Regions from separate parts of the Azoarcus sp. DD4 genome, predicted to be linked through region 2. Evidence: predicted binding sites of a transcription regulator. Region 2 holds the regulator's gene; each other region holds the start of a gene.
What was found. Region 2 encodes FNR, which switches genes on or off when oxygen is low (the NO sensors DNR and NnrR bind a similar motif). Its sites were predicted from a motif close to TTGANCTAGNTCAA; they were not measured.
Positions count from the first base shown of each region.

Region 1 (7,901 bases), 160 kb from region 2:
CAGGGGAAGCCGAGCACCATCAGGCCGCGGTCCTTGTAGTCGCGGTAGAGCTGTTCCAGTCCGGCGTATTGAGGGGTGAAACCGCACTGGCTGGCGGTGTTGACGATGAGCAGCACCTTGCCGGCGTATTCGGCGAGCGTGGTGTCTGCGCCGTCGAGACGCTGGACGGCGATGTCGTAGAGCGGTGAGGTCATGGCGGACTCCATCGGGAAGGGGGCGATGAGTTGGATCGCTGGCGGCCCAATAGTGCCCGAAGGGGGCGGATTGTGCGCGTCGCGCAGGTTCAGCAGGCGTGTGCCAGCGCGGACGGGCCGTCGTTCGCCCGCGGCACGGCGTGTGATGGGGCGTCGGCGGCGAGCTGCGTAGCAAGAACGTCGGCCTGCTCCGGCTGGCCGAACAGGAAGCCTTGCAGGTGGTCGCAACCGTGACGGGCAAGAAAGTGTTGCTGGGCTGCGGTTTCGACGCCCTCGGCGGTGACCTGCAGGCCGAGGTTGTGGGCGAGGGCGATGACCGCGGTGGCAATCTTGCCGTCGCTGCCGCCCGGACGGATGTCGTGCACGAAGCTGCGGTCGATCTTGAGCGTATTGACGCGGAACTGGCGCAGGTAGGCCAGTGAGGAGTATCCGGTGCCGAAATCGTCGATCGCCAGCGTCACCCCCATGTCGCGCAGTTCGGCCAGGGTGGCGATGGTGCGGTCGACGTCGCGCATCAGCATGGTTTCGGTAAGCTCCAGCTCCAGCAGCCGGGCCGGGAGGCGGTGCTCGGCCAACACATCGCGGACCAGCGCGACGATGTCCTGGTGGGCGAACTGCTGGCCGGAAAGGTTGACCGCCACCGGCACCGGCGTCAGGCCTGCATCCAGCCACGCCCGCAGCTGGCGGCAGGTTTCGCGCAGCACCCATTCGCCGATGGGCACGATGAGGCCGGATTCTTCCGCTGCCGGGACGAAGCGGCCGGGCGACAGCAGGCCGAGGTCGGGGTGCTGCCAGCGCAGCAGGGCTTCGCAGCCACGGAGGCTGCCGTCGGCGGCGTCGACCTTGGGCTGGTAGTAGAGCCGCAGTTCGTCGCGGTCGAGCGCGCCGCGCAGCTGATGTTCCAGCAGCAGTTCGCCGAGCGAGTGGGTGTTCATGTCGGCGGCGTAGAACTGGAAGCCGTTGCGGCCGTCCGCCTTGGCACGGTACATGGCGGCGTCGGCGTTGCGCAGCAGCATCGAGGCGTTGTTGCCGTCGCCGGGGTACAGGGCGATGCCTATGCTGCCGGTGACGGTGAGCTCGTGCATGCCCAGCCGGCAGGGCTGGGCGAGTGTGCCGAGTATCTTGCGTGCGATGATGCCGGCGTCCTGCGGGTGTTCGAGATCGGGCAGCACGATGACGAACTCGTCGCCGCCCTGACGTGCCACGGTGTCGGTTTCGCGCACAGCGGCAAGGCAACGCTGGGTCACTTGGCGCAGCAGGCCGTCGCCGACCTCGTGACCGAGGGTGTCGTTGATGGTCTTGAAGCGGTCGAGGTCGAGAAAGAGCACCGCCGCGTGGCGCTCGCCGCGCCGGGCCTGCAGGATGGCCTGGGCCAGGCGGTCCTGCAGCAGCAGGCGGTTGGGCAGGCCGGTGAGCGCGTCGTGGTGGGCGAGGTGACGGATGCGCGCTTCGGATTCCTTGCGGTCGGTGATGTCGGAGAAGATGCCGATGTAGTGACTGATGTCGTCGGTCTCGCTGCGCACCGCGGTGATCGACAGCCATTCCGGGTAGATCTCGCCGCTGCGGCGGCGATTCCAGATCTCGCCCTGCCACTGGCCGCGGCGGGCGAGCGTGGTCCACATCTTGCGGTAGAAGGCCGCGTCCTGGCGGCCGGAGCTGAGCACTGCCGGGGTCTTGCCGCCGATTTCCTCGATGCTGTAGCCGGTAATATCGGTGAAAGCCGGATTGACCGCGACGATGCGGGCTTCGGCATCGGTGATCGCCATGCCCTCGCTGGCGTTGGTGAACACGTTGGCGTAGAGGTGCAGCTCGGACTGGGTGAGGCGCAGGGTTTCGATGCGTTCTTCGAGCTTGCGGTTGGCACCCGCCAGCGCGAGCGAGGCACGTTGCAGGCGCAGGATGGCGAGGGCGAGGTAGCCGGCCAGAGCGAGCGCGACGACGAAGAGCAGCACCCGGTAGGTGTGGGCACGCTCGGCGGCGCGTTGGTAGCCGGCGGCATAGGCGCGGATCAGCGATTCGCCGCGGGCGGTCGTGGGCAGTTCGAGGATGTCGCGGGTGAGGGCGTCCAGCGTCGGCTTGCGTTCGAGAACGATGCGCGCGTGCGCAAGCAGGTTGGCGAGCCGGGCAGCGAGCGGTGGCGGCAATTCGCGGGACGCGGCGACAAGCGCGTCCAGCCGCTGCGCTACCGTGCGCGACAGCGCGGGGTCGCCGTTAAGCGCATGGGTCATCACCGTTCGGGCGAAGATGCCGACCCGACGCGACAGCGGCGGCGGGAGCATGCCGTCGTCGATCAGGGCGTCGGTTTCGGCCGGGAAGTAGGACAGCGAGTTGCGCAGCACCGCGGTTTCGCGCTTGAAGTGGTCGACGAGCTCGGCCTTGCGGGCCGTGAGTCGCCGGAGTTCGACGACTTCGCGGTCGAGGGCGTTGCGGTCGCGTTCGTCCAGGAAGCCGGGGGTGCGCTGCAGCGCGGTGCCGATGTCGCTGAGTGCCAGCGTGCCACGGGTGACCGCGTCGAAGTCGCGGTAGAGGCCGTTGCCGCTGGCCAGTACCGCGGCGTTGAGGTCGGAGTCGATGTTGAGCAGCTGGCGCAGGTCGCGGCCATAGCGCTGGTTGTCGTCGGAGGTGACGGCGTCCGCTTGCGAAAAAAGCCAACCCAGCAGGGCCATCGCGGCGACCATCAGCAGCGCGGTGCGCATGATGCGCCCGCGGTCGATGCCGGCAAAGGGATTGAACGTGGCGGGGAGCGGTGTCATCGGGCAGGGGTCGGGCGTTGCAGGTCCGGCGTCCTGCCGGTGAGCGATTGCAGGAAGGTGACGATCAGGCGGCGGTCGTCGGCGGGAATCTCGCGGCCGAGCTGGTAGCGGCCCATGATCGCCACCGCCTCGTCCAGGCTGTCGACCGCGCCGTCATGGAAGTAGGGCGGGGTGATCGCGACGTTGCGCAGGCTGGGCACCTTGAACACATGGCGGTCGCTCTCGAGGCCGGTGACCGTGTAGCGGCCGAGGTCCGCAGGGTCGACCTTGCCACGGTCGGCGAAGTAGTTGCCCATGACGCCGAAGCGCTGGAACATGTTGCCGCCTATGCCGATGCCCTGGTGACAGCTGGCGCAACCGTAGGCCTTGAAGCGGGCATAACCCTCGCGCGCATCGGCATCCAGGGCGGGCTGTTCGCCGCGCAGGTAGCGGTCGAAGGGGGCGTCGGGCGTGGTGAGGCTGCGTTCGAAACTGACGATGGCGTCGGCGACGGTGGCCGCGGTGATGCCTTCCGGGTAGGCTCGGGCGAAGGCGTCGCGGTACTCGGTGCTGGCGTCGAGGCGGGCGATCACCCGTGCCCAGTCGGAATCCATTTCCACCGGGCTGTGGATGGGCCCGGCAACCTGGGCTTCCAGGGTGGAGACACGCCCATCCCAGAACTGCGCGAAGTTGAGGCCGACGTTGAGCACTGTCGGCGCATTGAACTGGCCCGGGGTGCCGCCGACGCCGATGGATACCCGCCGCCGGTCGGTGCCGCCCAGCCCGAGCGGATGGCAGCTGGCGCAGGAGATGGTGCCGTCGCGCGACAGGCCGGGGTCGTGGAACAGGCGTTCGCCCAGCGCGCGGCGGACGGGGTCGATGGACGCGATGTCGCGCGGCAGTGGCGAAACCGGCTCGTCGCGGGCGATGGTGTCGGCGGGCGTGTTGATCGGGCTGGCCGTCGACGCCGCTACCTCCGGTACCGGGGTGCGCCAGGTCAGCGCGACCAGGGCGACGGCCAGCAGGGCGAGCAGGCTGATGACGAGTAAATGAAATGCGCGGCGTTTCACCGCAGCATCTTAACGATGGTGCGGCGACGCGATTTGAGCCGTGTCAACGATTCTGGCCGGCGCCGCTGGCAGGCGGTAGGTGCTGCACGCCGGCCTGCGGTCCGGGAGTTGCATCAGCTCGATCGGACTTACTTCTCGACGAAGGCGCGCTCGATGACGTAGTCGCCCGGTTCGCCGATGCGGGGCGATACTTTGAAACCGCGACGGTCGAGCAGGTCGCAGCAGTCCTGCAGCATCGCCGGGCTGCCGCAGATCATGGCGCGGTCGGTGGCCGGGTCGAGCGGCGGCAGGCCGATGTCGGCGCAGAGCTTGCCGGAGTCGAGCAGTTCGGTAAGACGTCCCTGGTTGCGGAAAGGCTCGCGGGTGACGGTCGGGTAGTAGATCAGCTTGTCGCGCACTTCGTCGCCGAAGAACTCGCTGCTGGGCAGCCCTTCGGTGATGAAGTCGGCGTAGGCGAGTTCCGACACGTAGCGCACGCCGTGGATCAGCACCACCTTCTCGAAGCGTTCGTAGGTTTCCGGATCCTGGATCACGCTCATGAAGGGGGCGAGGCCGGTGCCGGTGGCCAGCAGATAGAGGTGCTTGCCGGGGTTGAGGTCGTGCAGCACCAGCGTGCCGGTGGGCTTCTTGCTGATCACGATGGGGTCGCCTTCGCGCAGGTGCTGCAGGCGCGAGGTGAGCGGACCGTTGGGCACCTTGATGCTGAAGAACTCCAGGTGCTCCTCGTAGTTCGGGCTGGCGATGCTGTAGGCGCGGGTCAGCGGACGGCCGTCGACATCCAGGCCGATCATGACGAACTGCCCGTTCTCGAAGCGCAGCCCCGGATTGCGGGTCGTGCGGAAGCTGAACAGGGAATCGTTCCAGTGGTGCACGCTGATGACGCGTTCTTCGTTCAGGTTGCTCATGCCGGTTGCGCTCCAGGTGGGTGGGGTCTATCGATGGCTTGAATTGTAAGGACACCGGTTTAGCGATTCAGTGGATAATTCAGATAACACTTAGAGGCTTGATCGATATGCGATACACCCTGCGCCAGCTCGAAGTCTTCGTTGCCATCGCGCGCAGCGAAAACGTGTCGCGCGCGGCCGAAGTCATGAATCTGTCGCAGTCGGCCACCAGCGCCGCGCTGGCCGAACTGGAGCATCAGTTCGCACAGCAGTTGTTCGACCGCCACGGCAAGCGCCTGCGCCTGAACGAGCAGGGGCGCCTGCTGTTGCCGAAGGCGGTGGAGTTCCTCGACCGCGCACAGGAGATCGAAGCGCTGCTGCGCGGCGAGCGCGGCCTCGGCAGCCTGCGCATCGGCGCGACGCTGACCATAGGCAACTACCTGCTGCCGTTGATCGTGGCTGGCTTCCTGCAGCGCCACCCGGAAAGCCGTGTGCAACTGCAGGTGCACAACACGGCCAGCATCGTCGGCATGGTGTCGCGCTACGAGATCGACCTCGGTCTGGTCGAGGGCGTGGTGAACGATCCGGAAGTCGAGGTCGGCGAGTGGGTGGGCGATGAGCTGTCGGTGTTCTGCGCGCCCGGTCATCCGTTGGCGCGTCGTGGCGAGGCCACCGTGGCCGAGCTGTCCGGCGAACCCTGGATCCTGCGCGAGCGTGGATCCGGCACCCGGCAGACGCTCGAGCAGGCCTTGCGTCATCATGCCGGCAGCTTCACCCCACGCCTCGAACTGGAACACACCGAGGCGGTGAAGCGGGCGGTGGAGAGTGGACTGGGCATCGGCTGCATCTCACTGCTGGCGTTGCGCGACGCCTTCCGGCGCGGCAGCCTGGTGCGGGTGGTGACGCCGGAACTGGATCTCCGGCGCAAGTTCCAGTTCGTCTGGCATCGCGGCAAGTACCACACCGCGGCGATCCGCACCTTCCTCGACGATTGCCGGGCGCTGACCGCGGGCGTGGACTACAGCCACGAGATTCCGCTGCCGGCGGTGCCGTGAGCGGCTGGCGGGATGAGCGGCACCCATTTCGGTGAGAGGCAAGCTTGCGTAACCTGAATCTGGCAATCGCGATCGCCCTGTTCTTCGGCATCGAAGCCCTGGCGGGCGGCGCCGTTGGCAGCGGCCTGGCGCTGCTTGCCACCATCGCCTGGCTGTGGGTGAGCGAGGCATTGCACGTAAGCGTTACTGCGCTGCTGGTACCACTGCTGGCTGCGGTGACCGGCCTGCTCCCGTTCGACGAGGCGTTGCGGCAGTTTGCCGACCCGGTGATCTTCCTGTTTCTCGGCGGTTTCGCCCTTGCGGCAGGCTTGCACCGGCAGGGGCTTGATGTGCGCATCGCGGCCTGGGTGATCGCGCGTGCCGGGCAGCGGCTGGGGAGGGCGGCGCGCTGGTTGTTCTGGCTGACGGCCCTGCTGTCGATGTGGATCAGCAATACGGCCACCGCCGCCATGATGCTGCCGCTGGCGCTCGGTCTGCTGTCACCCTTGCCCTACGAATCCCACCGCTCCACCTATGCTTACGTGCTGCTGGGTGTCGCGTTTGCCGCCAACATCGGCGGCATGGGGACGTTGGTCGGGAGCCCGCCGAACGCGATCGCGGCGGCGAATGTGGGGATGGATTTCGCCGACTGGCTGCTGTGGGGCATTCCGTTGGTACTGGTTCTGATGCCGCTGATGGAGTTGGCCTTGCGCTGGACCTTGAAGCCGGAGCTGTCGGCGCGGGTGGAGGCGCCGGTCGGTGGCACGGGTGACTGGGGCGCGCCGCAAAGCCTGATGCTGGGCGTGTTTGCCTTGACCGTTGCCTTGTGGGTGTTCGGTGCGCCGCTGGCGGTGATTTCCGGGCTGGGGCGCGGCTTCGATGCGGCGGTGGCCCTGTTCGCGCTCTTCCTGCTGCATGGACTGCGTCTTGCAAGCTGGGACGATATCGACCGCAGTGCGGAATGGGGTGTGCTGCTGCTGTTCGGCGGCGGCTTGACCTTGAGCCGGGTGTTGTCGGACAGCGGTGCCGCCGCCTGGATCGCCGCTCAGTTCGGTGAGCCGTTGGCGATGCTGCCCGCCGTGCTGTGCCTTGCGCTGGTGATTCTCTTTGCCATGGCGATCACCGAGGTGACCAGCAATACCGCAAGTGCGGCACTGCTGGTGCCGCTCTTCCTGCAACTGGCGCCCGGCTTGCCCGGCGAGCCGCTCGCCGTGCTCGTCGCAAGCGCGGCATCCTGCGCCTTTCTGCTGCCGGTGGCGACACCGCCGAACGCGATCGTGTACGGCTCCGGCAAGCTGCCGCAGCGGACGATGATACGGGGCGGCCTGGGCGTGAGTGCGGTGGCCTTCCCGGTATTGCTCGCCGCCGGGGCGCTCGGTTTGATGTTCGCCTAGAAAAAACGCCATGTCTGACGACATGGCGTTTCGGGCCGGGTGACGCCGGTCAGGCCGCGGTGCCGAGCTTGTTGATGCCGGCGGGGGCGGCAGCCGGGCGTTCCGGCATGTAGGCTGCCACCTGGCAGGCGATGGAGGCGATGTAGGGTATGCACTGCAGGGCCAGGATGCCGACCCACAGCTGGGTTTCGAGATCGTTGGCGCCGCGCAGGCTCACCAGCGCCACGGCGCCGAGGACGAGCGCGATCAGCATGCCCAGCTCTTCGCGGATCGGCCCGAAGAAGGCGAGCGCGCCCTTGGCCTTCCAACCCTTGGGCGTGACCACGAACACCCCCTTCTTCTTCACCAGGCCGGTGAACACGCCGCGTGCGATCGCATGTGCCAGGCCGACCGAGAGGATGGATGCGCCGAGAATGTCTTTCCACGGGCAGTCCATCGTGCGGCGGTAGAGAATGGGGCCGAGCGCGGCCTTGAAGGCCATGAAGCCGAGGATGGGCAGCGCCAGCGCCGTCACCGGCAGGCCGAAGGCCTTGGGGAACAGCAGGATGCCAAGCGTCCACAGCAGGCTGCCGAAGGCGAATACCAGCTGCAGC
Region 1 is NZ_CP022958.1:1,642,217-1,650,117, forward strand. Features, by position in the region: gene CJ010_RS07790 (glutathione peroxidase) at 1-194, opposite strand, end outside; gene CJ010_RS07795 (EAL domain-containing protein) at 284-2,947, opposite strand; gene CJ010_RS07800 (cytochrome-c peroxidase) at 2,944-3,996, opposite strand; gene CJ010_RS07805 (ferredoxin--NADP reductase) at 4,125-4,901, opposite strand; gene CJ010_RS07810 (LysR family transcriptional regulator) at 5,009-5,935, shown strand; gene CJ010_RS07815 (DASS family sodium-coupled anion symporter) at 5,980-7,308, shown strand; gene CJ010_RS07820 (glycosyltransferase family 2 protein) at 7,358-7,901, opposite strand, start outside.
Region 1: CJ010_RS07800 (cytochrome-c peroxidase) is a predicted target of FNR. The motif match lies at 4,030-4,043, and genes of this name have one in related genera.

Region 2 (7,901 bases):
AAAAATCCTGTCCCCTGGTACAAGCAGGGGTGGCCTTGGTTTCTGATCGCCTTGCCGGGAACTGCGATCATCGCGGGGGTAATAACCCTAGTCATCGCGATCAACAGTTGGGACGGACTTGTTGTTGATGACTACTACAAAGAAGGGAAGGCTTTCGTACAAACCATAGAACGCACGGAACGTGCGCGGACGCTGGGGTTGAAGGCGAGGCTGCAGATACGAACCGATTCGATCCGGATCGAGCTGTCGTCTGCTGTCAATGCGGCTGCAGTTCCGGCTACCATACATCTGACGGTTTCTCACCCGACGCGTGGCGGTTTGGATCAGCAAATCCGCTTGAGTGGCCGTGACGGTGTGTTCGAGGGGGCGATGGCGCCACTCTCAACCGGAAGATGGTTGTTTCAGATAGAAGACGAGCCCCGCGAGTGGCGTATGAACGGGGCCGCATTCCTCCCGACAGAGACGGAGATCCGGATAGATCCATCCGGTACATAGACCGTAGTCTAAAGAGGAGTGTCAAAATGGCCTGGAGTGAATTGTTCAGTACGGATATTGGTCTGCTCAGTCTCTTCACGATCGGCTTTGTTGTCGTCATGGCGGGATACATTTACCGATTCGCGGTTCGTCATATCGCGGAGGATGAGAAAAAGGCAGGAGTTGGTCACCACTGACGGCCCGGATGACGGGAAAGGAGGTTGCTCAGATGCTCAAGTGGATTCAGATCTTTTGGCCATCGTTTCTGGTGGCGGGGCTGGCCGAGGCGATTTTCTTTACCGTCATCGACCCTCAGGAACTCTACTTGTTGGGAAAACCGGTTCATTTCTCACCGATTGCGACTTACTCGGTGGGGTTCATCGGCTTCTGGCTGGTATGCGCAGCGTCAAGCCTGAGCACTGTTTTCTTTCAGCGAACAGCCAAGGAGATCAATCATCTGGAGTAGTGGATCGGATTGAGATCGCACCTGGTTGTTCCAAGTGGCATTCCTCTCCGCAAAATGAAAAAGGCCAATCTTTCGATTGGCCTTTTTCTGAATTGGCGCGCCCGGAAGGATTCGAACCTCCTACCCCCTGGTTCGTAGCCAGGTACTCTATCCAGATGAGCTACGGGCGCTTTGTTAAGAAAATAATTATAACACGTTTATTTTCTTTTTCAAACTATTTTTACTTTCGCTGCCTTTCTCGCTGGGAGAAAGTTTGTTCAACGTCAGCAACGGCGCGCATATTAGCTCATGTTTTCGCGGACCGCAAGGACTTTCTTCATTCCGTCATTTCTCCCGCGTTGGCGGGGAAGCTACATGCAATTCAGCGGTACACAAGTACGGGTGTCTTGCTGTGCGTGAGCACCTTTTGTGTTTCGCTGCCGAGTAACAGACCTGCGATGCCGCGGCGTCCGTGCGAAGCCATGAAAATAAGGTCGCAGCCATGGCGGTCGGCGGCGTTGATGATGGCCTCGTATGTGACTTCGTTCACCAGTGTGTCTGTGTCGGCAAGTACCCCTGCTGCGTCTGCCGCTGACTTGGCGGCGTCGAGAATCCGCTCGGCTTCGAGCGCGGCAGATTTGGCGAACTGCTCGGGCGTGGTCGGGTCGATGAGTGCGCCTTCGCCGTAGATGGGCATCGGAAAGTCTGGCTGAGCATAGAAGAAGGTGATACGTGCACCGGCGTCGCGCGCAAAGGAGACTGCACGGGCCACCGTGCTCTCTGACAAGGCGGATCCGTCTGTCGGGACAAGAATGTGCTTGAACATAACGTGCTCCCTTGATTGATTTGTGTTGACTGCACTTGATTATAGCCACCGGGGGCTGCGGGTATCGCTTGACCGTGGTCAACCCGGGTCGCGATGATGTGGGCGATTCTGCCGTTGGAGGTGAAACATGGATATCACGTTCCACGGTGCCGCTGGCGAGGTGACGGGTTCATGCGCGCAGGTTAGGCATCAGGCCGGTTGTTTCCTGGTTGACTGCGGTCTTTTCCAGGGAGGGCGGGACGCCCCCCTGAAGAACCTCAGGGCGCTGGACTTCGATCTGACGGCGATTGATTTCGTGCTTCTTACTCACGCTCATCTGGACCACGCAGGCTTGTTGCCGCGACTCATCGCCCTTGGGTACAAAGGACCGGTGTACGCGACGTCCGCTACGGTGGACCTGGCAGGCGTCATCCTGCTCGATTCGGCCCATATACAGGAAAAGGAGGCCGAATGGCTCAATCGACATCAGCGTGCCCGCCATGCGAGACGTGGTTGGGATGTCGCACCGCTCTATACGGTTGCGCAGGCTCGCGCCAGTCTGCAGCGTCTGCGTGCGGTGGACTACGACGTCGAGTTGAAACCAGGGCCGGGCGTGCGTTGTGTGTTTCGCAATGCGGGTCATATCCTAGGGTCGGCGATCCTCGAAATTTCCGTCGTGGAAGGAAAGGGAGAGCGTCGGCTGGTGATGACGGGGGATCTCGGGCAGCCTGAGCGCCCGGTGCTACGTGACCCCGCCTTCATCGGGGCGGCTGATTTTCTGTGCGTCGAGTCCACCTACGGTAACCGTGCCCACCGTTCGATGAGCGAGACTGAAGAGGAACTGGCAGCAGTCGTGCACGAGACCCTGAAACGCAGGCGCGGGAATGTCATCATTCCGGCGTTCGCGGTGGGCCGTACTCAGGAATTGTTGTTCGTGCTTGCCAAACTCGTACGTGAAGGGAAGATGGATCCGCTTGAGGTCGTCGTCGATTCGCCGATGGCGTCGGCGGTGACCGAATTGACGGTGCGACATGAGGGGCTTTGGGACGCCGAGAGCCGTGAGCTCTTTGCATGGTCTCAACGTCATGCAGATCGCTTCAAAGTACGTTTTGTGCAGGACGTAGAGGAGTCCATGGCGCTGAACAGTCGCCCCTCTGGTCTGGTTATCGTCTCGGCGAGTGGCATGTGCGATGCCGGCCGGATCAAGCACCACCTGCGCTACAACCTTGGACGTAGCGCTTGCGCCATTGTGATGACGGGATTCCAGGCTGCTGGAACGTTGGGGAGGCGCCTCGTGGATGGCGCACGGGCGGTAACAATCTTTGGTGAGCGCATTCCGGTCAAGGCGAGCGTTCATACAATAGGTGGTCTGTCGGCTCATGCCGATCAGCCCGCCTTGCTCGCCTGGCTGGCGCATTTTTCCAGGCCGCCGCGTCAGACGTTTATCGTACACGGCGAGGCCGGCGCCTCGGCTGCATTTGCCAAAGCCATCGAACATCGGCTCGGTTGGCCGTCTCCTGTCTTGTCGCAGCGCGGGACGCGATACGAATTGTGCTAATCGTTATTCATGGTTGCTGCGCTGGCGGGTAGTGGCAGAATCAGGACGGATGACCGAAGGCAGGATCCCATCATTTCCAGGGTGAAACATGAAGAAGATTGATCGGCTCGATCCCGGCCTGGCTGTAAGGCGGACGGCGCAGCAGCTGCACGAACTGGTGGAAGGTACGTTCGATCCGCTCGGCATGGCTGCGCCCATTGTCCACGCGCAGCTGGCGTGGCTTTCACATCCGCAGGAACTCGCGGAGCGGTTTGCGCGCTTGTCGAGCGACCTGTGGCGTTTGCAGTGGCACACCTGGAACCGCGTTGTGGGCCTGGCGGGCGAGGATCCTATCCGTCCGAACGTCGACGATGCCCGTTTTTCCGATCCGGTTTGGACCGACTCGCCGACTTGGGATCTCACCAAGGAGTGGTACCTGGCGCTGACCCACCACATGCAGGATATGCTCTACGACACTCCGGGGCTGTCGGGCAAGGAGCGCAGACGGGCGGCGTTCTGGTGGCGGAAATGGCTCAACGCGGTGGCTCCGACCAATTTCCTGTGGACCAATCCGGTTGCCTTGCGCAAGGCAGTCGAGACGCGGGGCGAGAGTCTGGCTCAAGGCCTGCACAACCTGCTCGAGGATCTTCGGAGCGGCAATGTCCGAATGACCAATCCGGACGATTTCACTGTTGGCGAGAATCTCGCGACGACTCCTGGGGCGGTGGTGTTTCGCAACGAACTGCTCGAGCTAATTCACTATGCTCCGACGCAGCCCAAGGTGCATGCCGAACCGGTGGTGATCGTTACGCCCTGGATTAACAAGTTCTACATCCTCGACCTTGTGCCGAAGAAGAGCATGATCCGTTTTCTGCTCGATCGGGGGCTGGACGTATTCATCACGAGCTGGAAGAACCCCGACGCTGCAATGCGGGATTACCGGTTCGACGATTACCTGATGAAGGGAGTGCATGCCGCGGTGGAGGCGGCGCGTGCCTTCACCGGAGCGGACAAGGTCCACGCAGCCGGTTACTGCATCGGCGGTACGGCGCTGAGCATGTACATGGCCTGGGCGAACCGCCATTTCGCCGAAGATGCGGTGCCTGTTGCGGACTGGACCTTGTTCACCACCCTGGTCGATTTTCGCAAGCCGGGCGATATAGAGGTCTTCATCGATGAGGCAAGCATTCGCTACCTGACCGACGGCATGGCGCGCAAGGGCTTTCTCGACGGCAAGGAGATGGCTTCGGCGTTCCGTCTGTTGCGTTCCAACAGTCTGATCTGGCATTACGTGGTGCATGGCTGGCTCTACGGCGAGACGCCTCCACCGTTCGACGTGCTGTACTGGAACATGGATACAACGCGCATGCCGTACGCGATGCATGCGTGGTACCTGCGCGAACTCTATCTGCACAACAGGCTGGTACAGAAGGATGCACTGGTGGTTGCGGGCGAGCCCCTGGACCTGGGAATGATCACTCAACCGCTTTACGCGGTAGCAGCCGAGGATGACCACATTGCGCCCTGGGCCGAGACCTTCAGGGTGAACAATCTGGTCATAGGACCAAAGCGCTATGTGCTATCGAGTTCGGGTCACATCCTCGGCATCGTCAATCCTGTGGTCAAACCGCCAAAGCGGAGCTTCCGGGTCGCCGAGGCGCATCGATCCGAAAGCGCGGACGCATGGCTGGAACGCGCCGAACAGCATCAGGGGAGCTGGTGGGAGGACTGGATGCAGTGGTTGAAACCCCGTGCAGGGGCGCTGGTCGACGCGCGGCCGGCTGCCTCGGATGTCTTTCCCCAACTGGCTCCGGCACCGGGCACCTACGTGCTGGAGCGCTGAGTGCGACAACGGCCGGGGTGGCTGGCCCGCGGCCGTCAGCGGCAGGCTGACTGGTGCTGGATCAGTTTCTTGAGGCCGGCACTGTCGAGGATACGAATGTGTTTCTGCTGGACAGCAACCAGCCCTTCGTCCTGGAAGCGCGAGAAGGCACGGGAGACGGTCTCGAGTTTGAGCCCGAGATAGGAGCCGATTTCCTCGCGCGTCATGCGCAGGTGGAATTCTGCAGCGGAGAAGCCGCGCGCAGTAAAGCGCTGCGACATGTTCAGCAGAAAGGCGGCGAGGCGCTCTTCGGCCCGCATGGATCCAAGCAGCATCATCACGCCGTGGTCGCGCACGATCTCGCGGCTCATCACCTTGTGGAACTGGTGCTGCAGGCCCTCGATTTCACGCGACAGTTCCTCCAGCTTCGCATAGGCGATCACGCAAACCTCGCTGTCTTCCAGCGCGATCGCGTTGCAGGAGTGAACTTCGTTGCTGATGCCGTCCAGGCCGATGATTTCGCCGGTCATCTGGAAGCCGGTGACCTGGTCCCGGCCATCTTCGAGCAGCACATCCGTCTTGAACGAACCGGCGCGGATCGCGTAGATTGCTTCGAAGGGATCGCCAGCCCGATACAGATGTTGCTGACGCTTGATCTTGCGTCGTGCGCCGACCAGCTCGTCAAGCCGGTCGATCTCGTTTTCGGTCATCCCGAAGGGGAGGCAGAGTTCCACCAGGTTGCATTGGGAACAGGCCGTCTTGAGTCCTGCTACAGTAATCGGCACTGCTGCCTTCATCTGCACGATACACTTGCTCCGAGTTTGTAGGAGGATCGTCGCGTTGATCCAAGTCAACCACAAAACGCCGGCTTTCTGCCATTGTTCGGCACACATTGCCGCAGCACGATCATGAACGCCCACACAGACCTCATCTTCGATCCGCAACTCATACGCAGGTTCGACATCAACGGACCGCGTTATACCTCGTATCCGACGGCCGATCGTTTTGTCGAAGCGTTCGATGCGAGGGCTTTGCAGGATTGGTTGGCCAGACGGGCGGTTGGCGGGGTTAGCCGACCGCTGTCATTATACTTCCACATCCCGTTCTGTAACACGATCTGCTACTACTGTGCCTGCAACAAGATCATCACCAAGGATCACGGGCGTTCGGCCAAATACTTGAAATATCTGGCCAAGGAGATCGAGATGCAGGCTGCCGCGCTCGGTGGCAGCCGCCAGGTCACCCAGTTGCACCTCGGCGGCGGCACGCCCACCTTCCTGTCGCACGAGGAACTGCGACAGTTGATGGATTCGGTGCGGGCGCATTTCAATCTGGTGCCCAACGGCGAGTATTCGATCGAGGTCGACCCACGCAAAGTCGATTTCGACACGGTCGAATTGTTGGCCACCCTGGGGTTCAACCGTATGAGCGTCGGCGTGCAGGACTTCGCCGAAGACGTGCAGCGCGCGGTCAACCGGGTGCAAAGCGTCGAAGAGACGCGCCTGGTGATCGAAGCGGCCCGCGCCACCGGCTTCAAGTCGGTTAGCATGGACCTTATCTACGGCCTGCCCAAGCAGAACGTGATCAGCTTCAACCGCACGCTTGAGCAGGTGCTGGACATCTCGCCGGACCGTATCTCGCTCTACAGTTACGCTCATCTCCCCGGACTGTTCAAACCGCAGCGCCGCATCCTCCAGAGCGACATGCCGAGTGCCGATGCGAAGCTGCAGATCCTGCAACTCGCCATCCGCCGTCTGACCGAGGCCGGCTACGTCTACATCGGGATGGATCACTTCGCCAAACCCGACGACGAGCTTACCGTCGCCCAGCGGCAGGGCCGGCTGCACCGCAACTTCCAGGGTTATTCGACCCAGGCCGAGTGCGATCTGCTCGCGTTCGGTGTGTCGGCGATCGGGAAGATCGGTCCGGTCTATTCGCAGAACGTGAAGACGCTGGACGAATACTATGACGTGCTGGATCGTGACGAGCTACCGGTATTGCGTGGCATCGAACTGACTGCCGACGACCTGCTGCGGCGTTCTGTAATCCAGGCATTGATGTGCCATTTCGAGCTGTCGATGCAGTCCATCGAGATCGCCCACCTCATCGACTTCCGCGAGTATTTTGCCGACGAGCTGGCGGATCTCAAGGAGATGGAGGCGGCGGGATTGCTCAAGGTAGAGGGCGACTGGATCAGCGTGTTGCCGGCAGGGCGGATGCTGGTGCGCGGAATTGCCATGGTGTTCGATCGCTACCTGCGCGCTGATCGCGAGCGGGCCCGCTATTCCCGCGTGATCTGAGTGCGGCCGGAGCAGCGGGGAGCGTAGAATGCAGGCTTCTCCTTGCTGCTCGAGCCGCGCCTTTCGCGGGCGTTCAAGATTTTCCCATGCCTGAAACCGGCTACTTTGCGGTATTCCTGATTGGTCTTCTCGGCGGCACTCACTGCGTCAGCATGTGCGGCGGCATTGTCGGGGCACTCAGCGTACAGGTACGTACGCCAGCGGAAAGCCGTCGTCAGTGGCCCATCCATCTTGCGTACAACCTCGGTCGTATCGCCACCTATACGCTGACGGGCGGCCTGCTCGGGGCGCTCGGTTCGGTCGGCATGCTGTACGGCGGCGTGCTGCCGGTGCAGATCAGCCTTTACGTTCTCGCCAACCTGATGCTGATCGCGCTCGGGCTTTACCTGACAGGCTTCACTTCGGTGCTCGCGCCGGTGGAGAAGGCTGGGCACCATTTGTGGCGCCGGCTGCAACCGGCGACGCGCAGATTCCTGCCGGCGCATTCGGTGAAGCAGGCGCTGCCGCTCGGCCTGCTG
Region 2 is NZ_CP022958.1:1,805,934-1,813,834, forward strand. Features, by position in the region: gene CJ010_RS08480 (FixH family protein) at 1-495, shown strand, start outside; gene CJ010_RS08485 (DUF3149 domain-containing protein) at 522-671, shown strand; gene CJ010_RS08490 (hypothetical protein) at 704-940, shown strand; tRNA gene CJ010_RS08495 (tRNA-Arg) at 1,034-1,110, opposite strand; gene CJ010_RS08500 (universal stress protein) at 1,302-1,745, opposite strand; gene CJ010_RS08505 (MBL fold metallo-hydrolase RNA specificity domain-containing protein) at 1,873-3,282, shown strand; gene CJ010_RS08510 (alpha/beta hydrolase) at 3,371-5,104, shown strand; gene fnr (fumarate/nitrate reduction transcriptional regulator Fnr) at 5,140-5,880, opposite strand; gene hemN (oxygen-independent coproporphyrinogen III oxidase) at 5,992-7,383, shown strand; gene CJ010_RS08525 (sulfite exporter TauE/SafE family protein) at 7,470-7,901, shown strand, end outside.

Region 3 (7,901 bases), 2.3 Mb from region 2:
TCCTGTCGTCGATCTCGCACGACATCCGCACGCCGCTGACGGTGCTGTTCGGGCTGGCCGATTCGCTGACCCTGGCCGAGGGGCCGCTGAGCGAGGACGAGCGCGAGGCGGCGCAGTCGATCCGCGACCAGGCGGGACGGCTGCACGAAATGGTCGACAAGCTGCTCGACATGGCGCGGCTGCAGGCCGGCAAGGTGCGGCTGCGCAAGGAATGGCAGGCGCTGGACGAGATCATCGGCGCGGCGATCGCGTTGCTGGGCGATGCGCTGCGCGAGCACCCGGTGACGGTCGCGCAGCCGCCGGAGCTGCCGCTGGTGGCGGTCGATGCGGTGTTGATGGAACGGGTGTTCTGCAACCTGTTCGAGAACGCTGCCAAGTATGCGACGCCGGGCACGCCGATCGCGGTGGAGCTCGCCTGCGAGGGGCCGATGCTCGTCGTTACCGTGCGCGACCGGGGCCCCGGTTTTCCGCCCGGCAGTGTGGCGCGCATTTTCAGTCTGTTCGAACGTGGTCAGCCGGAGTCGACGACCGCCGGCGTCGGCCTTGGCCTGACGATCTGCCGCGCCATCGTCGAGGCGCACGGCGGTTGGATCGCCGCCAGCAATCTCGCCGATGGCGGCGCCTGCGTGCGCTTTGCGCTGCCGCGCAACGATCCGCCGGCGATAGAGCCCGAAGCCGCGGCGGGAGAGGGCACATGAAGGAGCAGGCAGCCCGCATCCTGGTCGTCGAGGACGAGCACCAGATCCGCCGCTTCGTCCGCCAGGTCCTGGAACGCGCCGGCCATGCGGTGAGCGAGGCCGCGACCTTCGCGCAGGGCCTCGACGAGGCCGCCGCGCGGACGCCGGACCTGGTGATCCTCGACCTCGGCCTGCCGGACCGCGACGGCGTGGCCTTCGTGCATGCGGTACGCGACTGGTCGCGCCTGCCCATCCTGGTGCTGTCCGCCCGCAGCGACGAGCAGGACAAGATAGGCGCGCTCGATGCCGGCGCCGACGACTATCTCACCAAGCCGTTTTCCGTCGGCGAACTGCTTGCCCGCGTGCGTGCCCTGCTGCGCCGGGCCGAGGGCGACCGCGGCCAGGAGGCGGCGCTGATCCGCTTCGGCGAGGTCGAGGTCGACCTGGCTCGCCAGCTGGTGACGCGGGCCGGCGCGCCGGTGCACCTCACCGCGATCGAATATCGCCTGCTCGCCACCCTGCTCGCCAATGCCGGCAAGGTCATGACCCATCGCCAGCTGCTGCGTGAGGTGTGGGGGCCCGGCTATGCCGATGCCACCCATTACCTGCGCGTCTATGTCGGGCACCTGCGCCAGAAGCTCGAAGCCGATCCGCTGCGGCCGGCGCATTTCCGCACCGAAATCGGTGTCGGCTACCGCTTTCAGCTCTAGCCGGCGCCGCCCTGACCACGGAGAACCCATGTCTGCAACCCATCAAGCGCCGAAGAGTCGTCTCGGCGGTCTCGCCCTCGCCGCACTCGGCGTCGTCTACGGCGACATCGGCACCAGTCCGCTCTATGCGTTCAAGGAAGCCTTTCATGGCTCGCATGCGCTGGCGGTGAGCGAGGCCAACGTGCTGGCCGCGCTGTCGGCCTTCTTCTGGGCGCTGATGCTCATCATCTCGCTCAAGTACGTATGGATCGTGCTCCGCTACGACAACGACGGCGAAGGCGGCGTGCTGGCGCTGACCGCGCTCGCCCACCGCCACGCCGCTCATGCGCCGCGGCTGGCGGCGCTGGTGATCGGGGCCGGCGTGTTCGCCGCCGCACTGTTCTATGGCGACGCGATCATCACGCCGGCGATCTCGGTGCTGTCGGCGATCGAGGGGCTGTCGGTGGCGGCGCCGCAGTTCGAACACCTGATAGCGCCGATCACCGTCGGCATCCTGGTCGGCCTGTTCGTGATCCAGAAGCACGGCACCAGCCGCGTCGGGCGCCTGTTCGGCCCCATCACGCTGCTGTGGTTCGGCGCGCTCGCCGTCCTCGGGCTGGTGTCCATCGTGCAGACGCCGCAGGTGCTGGCGGCGGTCAATCCCGTGCATGCGCTGCGCTTCGCCATCGAGCATCCGGGCGCGGCCTTCCTGTTGCTGTCGGCGGTCTTCCTGGCGCTGACCGGCGGCGAGGCGCTCTATGCCGACATGGGGCACTTCGGCGCCAGGGCCGTGCGCCTGGCCTGGTACGGCCTGGTCTGCCCCGCGCTGCTGATCAACTATTTCGGCCAGGGCGCGCTGGTGCTGCGCGATCCCGCCGCGGCGGAAAACCCCTTCTACCTGCTCGCGCCCGACTGGTTCGTGTTCCCGCTCATCGGCCTCGCCACTGCGGCCACGGTGATCGCCTCGCAGGCGACGATCTCGGGCGCCTACTCGATGACCCTGCAGGCGGCGCAGCTCGGCTACCTGCCGCGGGTGCGCATCCTCCACACCTCCGACAGCGAGCGCGGCCAGATCTACATTCCCAGCGTGAACTGGCTGATGCTCGCGGCGGTGGTGGTGCTGGTGCTGGAGTTCGGCTCCTCGGCCGCGCTGGCGGCGGCTTACGGCATCGCGGTGTCGGGCACGATGATCATCACCACCGCGCTCACCGCCTTCGTCACGCTCGCCGTCGGCGGGCGCTGGCGCTGGCTGCTGCTGGCGGCGATGGCCGTGTTCGTGCTGCTCGAATGCGCCTTCTTCGGCTCCAATCTCACCAAGATCGCTGCCGGCGGCTGGTTCCCCATGGTGCTCGGCGCTGCCATCTTCACGGCGCTGACGACCTGGAAGGCGGGCAGCGGGCTGGTAGCCGAGCAGCGGCGGCGCATCGACGTACCGATGGACGGCTTCGTCCGCGGCCCGCATCCGGACGTGCCGCGCGTGCCCGGCACCGCCGTCTACCTGACCTCGGACACCTCGGTGGTGCCGAGCGCGCTGTTCCACAACCTCAAGCACTACAAGGTAATGCACGAGCAGACCCTGTTCCTCCACGTGGTCAACGAGGACGTGCCCTATGTGGCCGACGACGAACGCCTGAAGCTGACGCCGCTTGCGCCGGACATCTACCAGCTCGACGTGCGTTTCGGCTTCCGCGAGGAGCCCGATCTGCCGCAGGCGCTGGCCGGGCTGGAGCGGCTGGGGCTCGCGCTCGAACCGATGGCGACCACCTATTTCGTCGCGCGTTCGGTGATCGTCGACGGTCCGGGGGCGCTGCAGCGCTGGCGCTGCGCCCTGTTCTCGTGGATGAACCGGCAGGCCGAAGGCGCCGCCACCTATTTCCGGCTGCCGGCCAACCAGGTGGTGGAACTCGGCACCCAGGTTCTGCTGTAGCGGCAGGCCGCTGACGCGGGGCGGTGGCGTTTGCTATCGTCCCGGCTCGCATCGTCCCGAACCCCGACCACATGGAGGCCACCGTGGCCAGCATCATCCTTCGCGAGCCCGATTTCATCCGTCAGACCAAGATGAACAGTTGCTGGTACGCCTGCCTGAAAATGCTGCTGAAGTGGCACGCGGGCAGTTCGACCATCAACGACGACACCGTCTCCGGGCTCGCCAGCCACTGGACGCCCCGTTCCTACGACGAGATCCCGCAGGCCTTCCGCAGCACCAACAACCTGCGCTTCGAGGACAGGAACTTCGCTTCCACCGACGAGATCGCGGCCTTCCTGAAGCAGAACGGCCCTTTCATGGGCGGCGGCAAGGTCGGCAAGTTCTTCATCGGCAAGCGCCGCTTCGGCCATGCCATCCTGATCTACGGCGTCATGCCCGACGGCCACATCCTGCACCACGACCCCACCCTGGGCGCGCACTGCACGATCAAGGGCGACAACTACCTGCGGCTGCAGGACGGCGAGCGCATGTACTACACCAGCAATCCGCGGGTGGAGATCGAGGCGATGGGGAGTTGAGCGCAGTGCCGGGCGTTGCGTCTGGCGCTGCAGCGCGGTGAAAGAGGCGGATGAACCGCTCAGGACGGGGGCAAGGCCGTGTCTTCGGCGACGTCCAGCTCCCAGTCGCCGCAGAGGTACCAGTCGTCGCCCAGCAGTTCGGCCGGGTGCTGGGTGCGGCCCGAGCCGTTGCCGCAGGCCAGCGAATCGGCCGGGCAGTATTTGTCGCAGCCCCAGCAGATGCGTTCGGGGTGCTTAGGATGCAGTGGGAATTTCCTGGCCATCTGCCGGACCTCCGGATGGAAATGGGGCGGCTGTCGCCGCCCCCGGGCCGGCCCCGCCGCGGCGGGGCAACCGGAATCCGCTTCGTCAGGCGGTCGCGGCCTTCTTCTCGCCCTTCACGAAGAAGCTCGCCAGGTAGATCAGCAGGCCGATGAAGAACACCGCGCCCGAGGCCTCGCGCATCCAGTAGAACAGCGAGATCTGGTCCTGCGCTGCCATGAAGGACAGCGGCGTGTCGGAGACGCGCTGCAGCCAGATCTGCAGGATGCCGGCGGCGGTGAGGAAGAGGGTGATGAACACCATCGCGATCGTCATCAGCCAGAAGCTCCACATCTCCATCACCTGCGCCTTGTTCGAGTTGGCGGCGCGGCCGCGCAGGATGGGCATGGCGTAGCTGATGATGCACAGCACCACCATCACGTAGGCGCCGTAGAAGGCCATGTGGCCGTGGGCGGCGGTGATCTGGCTGCCGTGGGTGTAGAAGTTCACCGGGGCCAGCGTGTGCAGGAAGCCCCACACCCCGGCGCCGAGGAAGGCCATCACCCCGGTGCCCAGCGCCCACAGCGTGGCGGCGCGGTTGGGATGCTCGCGGCGGCGGCGGTTGACCATGTTGAAGGCGAACACCGTCATCGCGAAGAAGGGAATCGGCTCCAGCGCGGAGAAGATCGAACCCCACCACTGCCAGTATTCCGGCGCGCCGATCCAGTAGTAGTGGTGGCCGGTGCCGATGATGCCGGTCACCAGCGTCAGCGTGATGATGACGTACAGCCACTTCTCGATGACTTCGCGGTCGACACCGGTGACCTTGATCAGCACGAAGGCCAGCAGCGCGCCAAGGATCAGTTCCCACACGCCCTCAACCCACAGGTGCACCACCCACCACCAGTAGAACTTGTCGCGCACCAGGTTGTGCGGATTGACGAAGGAGAACAGGAAGAAGATCGCCAGCCCCCACAACCCCAGCAGCAGCACCATGCTGATCGCCGTCTTGCGCCCGCGCAGCATGGTCATGGTGATGTTGAACAGGAAGGCCAGCGCCACCACCACGATGCCGATCTTGGTGATCAGCGGCTGCTCCAGGAACTCGCGCCCCATGGTCGCCAGGATGTCGTTGCCGGTCATCTCGGCGAGCTTGGCGTAGGGCACGAAGAGGTAGCCGAGGATGGTCAGCGCGCCGGCGGCGAGGAAGACCCAGAACAGCGCCAGCGCCAGTTTCGGGCTGTAGAGCTCGGTTTCGGATTCCTCCGGCACCATGTAGTAGGCCGCGCCCATGAAGCCGAACAGCAGCCACACGATGAGCAGGTTGGTGTGCACCATGCGTGCGACGTTGAAGGGCAGGGCGGGGAAGAGGAAATCCCCGACCACGTACTGCAGGCCCATGATCAGGCCGAACACGATCTGGCCGACGAAGAGTCCGATCGCCGCCACGAAGTAGGGCTTGGCGACCGCCTGTGATTTGTATTGCATGAGTTTCTCCTTGCGGACGCGGGCGGTCAGCCTTCGATGTTGGGAGGCCAGTTGGCGGTCTTGATCTCGGAGCTGTACTTCAGGAAGGCGACGAGGTCGTCGAGTTCCTGCTCCGTCAGGTTGAACTGCGGCATCTGGCGGCGGCCGGGGGCGCCGGTGGGCTGGGCCTTGATCCAGGCCTTGATGAAGTCCGGCCCGCGGCGTACATAGACGTTGCCGAGCTCGGGCGCGAAGTAGGCGCCTTCGCCGAGCAGGGTGTGGCAGCCGATGCAGTTGCGCGTCTCCCAGATCTTCTTGCCGGCGATCACCGCCGGGGTGAGGTTTTCGCGGTTGTCGAGCTTGGGCAGCTCTTTCTCGGTATGGAAGGTGAGCGCAAGGAACAGCAGGAAGAAGAACATCGATCCGCCGTAGAAAATATTGCGCGCCATCGCCTTGGTCATGATGCCGCTCATGGCAGTGTCCTCATGTCGGGTCTCTTCTGGTTGGGGAGGGAAAACGGGTAATGCGGCGGATTCTCGTTTCTGCAGGGACGCTTTCTCCATGATTCAAATCAAGAACCACCCGGCATCGGCGCAAGGTCCGGGCGCCGCCGGCGAGGGAATTTCACGACTTGATGGGCGTCAAGGAGCGGCGCCGCAGCGGCGCGAACAATCCGGCCATCCACCACCCGGAGCCGCGCAATGGACCGACTGACCCGACTGATGCATCAACACCATGGCCACTGCGACGAGGTCTTCGCCGCCGCCGAGGCCGCCGCCCGCAGCGCCGACTGGCCGTCCTGCGCCGACAGCTTCGCGCGCTTTCGCGCCGACCTGCTGGGCCACCTCGACGTGGAAGAGGGGCGCATCTTCCCGGCCTTCGAGCGGCAGACCGGCAATGCCGGCGGGCCGACGCGGGTGATGCGCTCGGAGCACGACGAAATGCGCGAACTGCTGAGCTGGCTGGACGATGCGCTGGCGGCACGCGATGCCGACGCCTTCGGCGATGCCACCGAGACCCTGCTGATCCTGATGCAGCAGCACAACATGAAGGAGGAGAACATCCTCTACCCGATGTGCGACCAGGTGCTCGGCGGCGACGCGGCTGCCTTCGGTGCCCTCATGGGCGAGGTCGAGCAGGCGCTGGCGGAGGTGTCCCATGGCTGACGATGTTCCGCCGCGCGTGATCGACGCCCGCGACCTGCAGCCGCCGGGGCCGATGGAGCTGACCCTGGAGGCGCTGGACACGCTGCCGCGCGACGAAACGCTGCAGCTCTGGCTCAACCGCGAGCCCTTTCCGCTCTACAACATCCTGAAGAACAACGGTTTCGCCTACCGCGTCGAGTACTGCGAGGACGACGGCCGCTTCATCATCCACATCCGCCACGCCGGTACATGACGGCCGCTGCGGGCAGTCGGGAGGAGGGCGACTGATGGCCACCGATATGTCCTTCGAGCAGGCTCCGCCGCTGTCGGTGCCGCTGCGCTTCTTCTTCACCGCACCGCTGTTCGCCATCGCCGCCGGCCTGCTGCTGGCGCTGCGCGGCGAGGCGGTGTTCGCCAGCCGGTGGACGCCGGAGGCGCTCGCCGCCACCCATCTGCTCACCGCCGGGATGATGTTGCAGATCATGCTGGGCGCGCTGTTCCAGGTGCTGCCGGTGGCGGCCGGTGCCAACGTCTGGCAGCCGCGCATCCTCGCCGGGCTGGTGCACCTGGCGCTCAGCCTCGGCGGCGGCGCGCTCGCCGCCGGCTTCCTGCTGGGCGACGCGGTGTTCTTCCATGCCGCCCTGTCGCTGCTCGGTCTCGCCATCCTCGCGCTCTTTCTCGGTGTTTCCGTCGGCCTGTGGCGCACCGCGGCGCTCGGCGCCACGGTGTGGGGCTTGCGTGGCGCGATGGTGGCGCTGGTGGTGACGGTGGGCTTGGGGTTCGCGCTGGCGCTGGCGCGCAGCGGCGACATCGCGCCGGACTGGCTGGCGTTGTCGGTGCTGCATCAGGCCTGGGGCCTGGGCGGCTGGGGCGGTCTGCTGCTGGCGGCGGTGGCTTGGTTGGTGGTGCCGATGTTCCTGCTCACGCCGGCTTACCCGGTGCGCTTCACGCGTGGCCTGCTGATCGGCATGGTCGTCCTGCTGGTGGCCGGCAGCCTGGCCTGGGCGTTCGGGTGGGCCTGGACGGACGCCGCGCTTGCGCTCGGCCTTGCGCTGGCTGCGGCTGCTTTCGCGTGGGCGACGCTGGCGCTGCAGCGGCGTCGCCGGCGCAAGGTGACCGATGCCTGCTTCCGCTTCTGGCGGCTGGCGATGGTGGCGCTGGCCGCCGCCGCGGCCCTG
Region 3 is NZ_CP022958.1:4,140,459-4,148,359, reverse strand. Features, by position in the region: gene CJ010_RS19170 (DUF4118 domain-containing protein) at 1-698, shown strand, start outside; gene CJ010_RS19165 (response regulator) at 695-1,387, shown strand; gene CJ010_RS19160 (potassium transporter Kup) at 1,416-3,293, shown strand; gene CJ010_RS19155 (papain-like cysteine protease family protein) at 3,377-3,871, shown strand; gene CJ010_RS19150 (DUF3079 domain-containing protein) at 3,931-4,134, opposite strand; gene CJ010_RS19145 (cbb3-type cytochrome c oxidase subunit I) at 4,220-5,599, opposite strand; gene CJ010_RS19140 (cytochrome c) at 5,626-6,051, opposite strand; gene CJ010_RS19135 (hemerythrin domain-containing protein) at 6,280-6,744, shown strand; gene CJ010_RS19130 (DUF2249 domain-containing protein) at 6,737-6,976, shown strand; gene CJ010_RS19125 (hypothetical protein) at 7,011-7,901, shown strand, end outside.
Region 3: CJ010_RS19135 (hemerythrin domain-containing protein) is a predicted target of FNR. The motif match lies at 6,210-6,223, and genes of this name have one in related genera.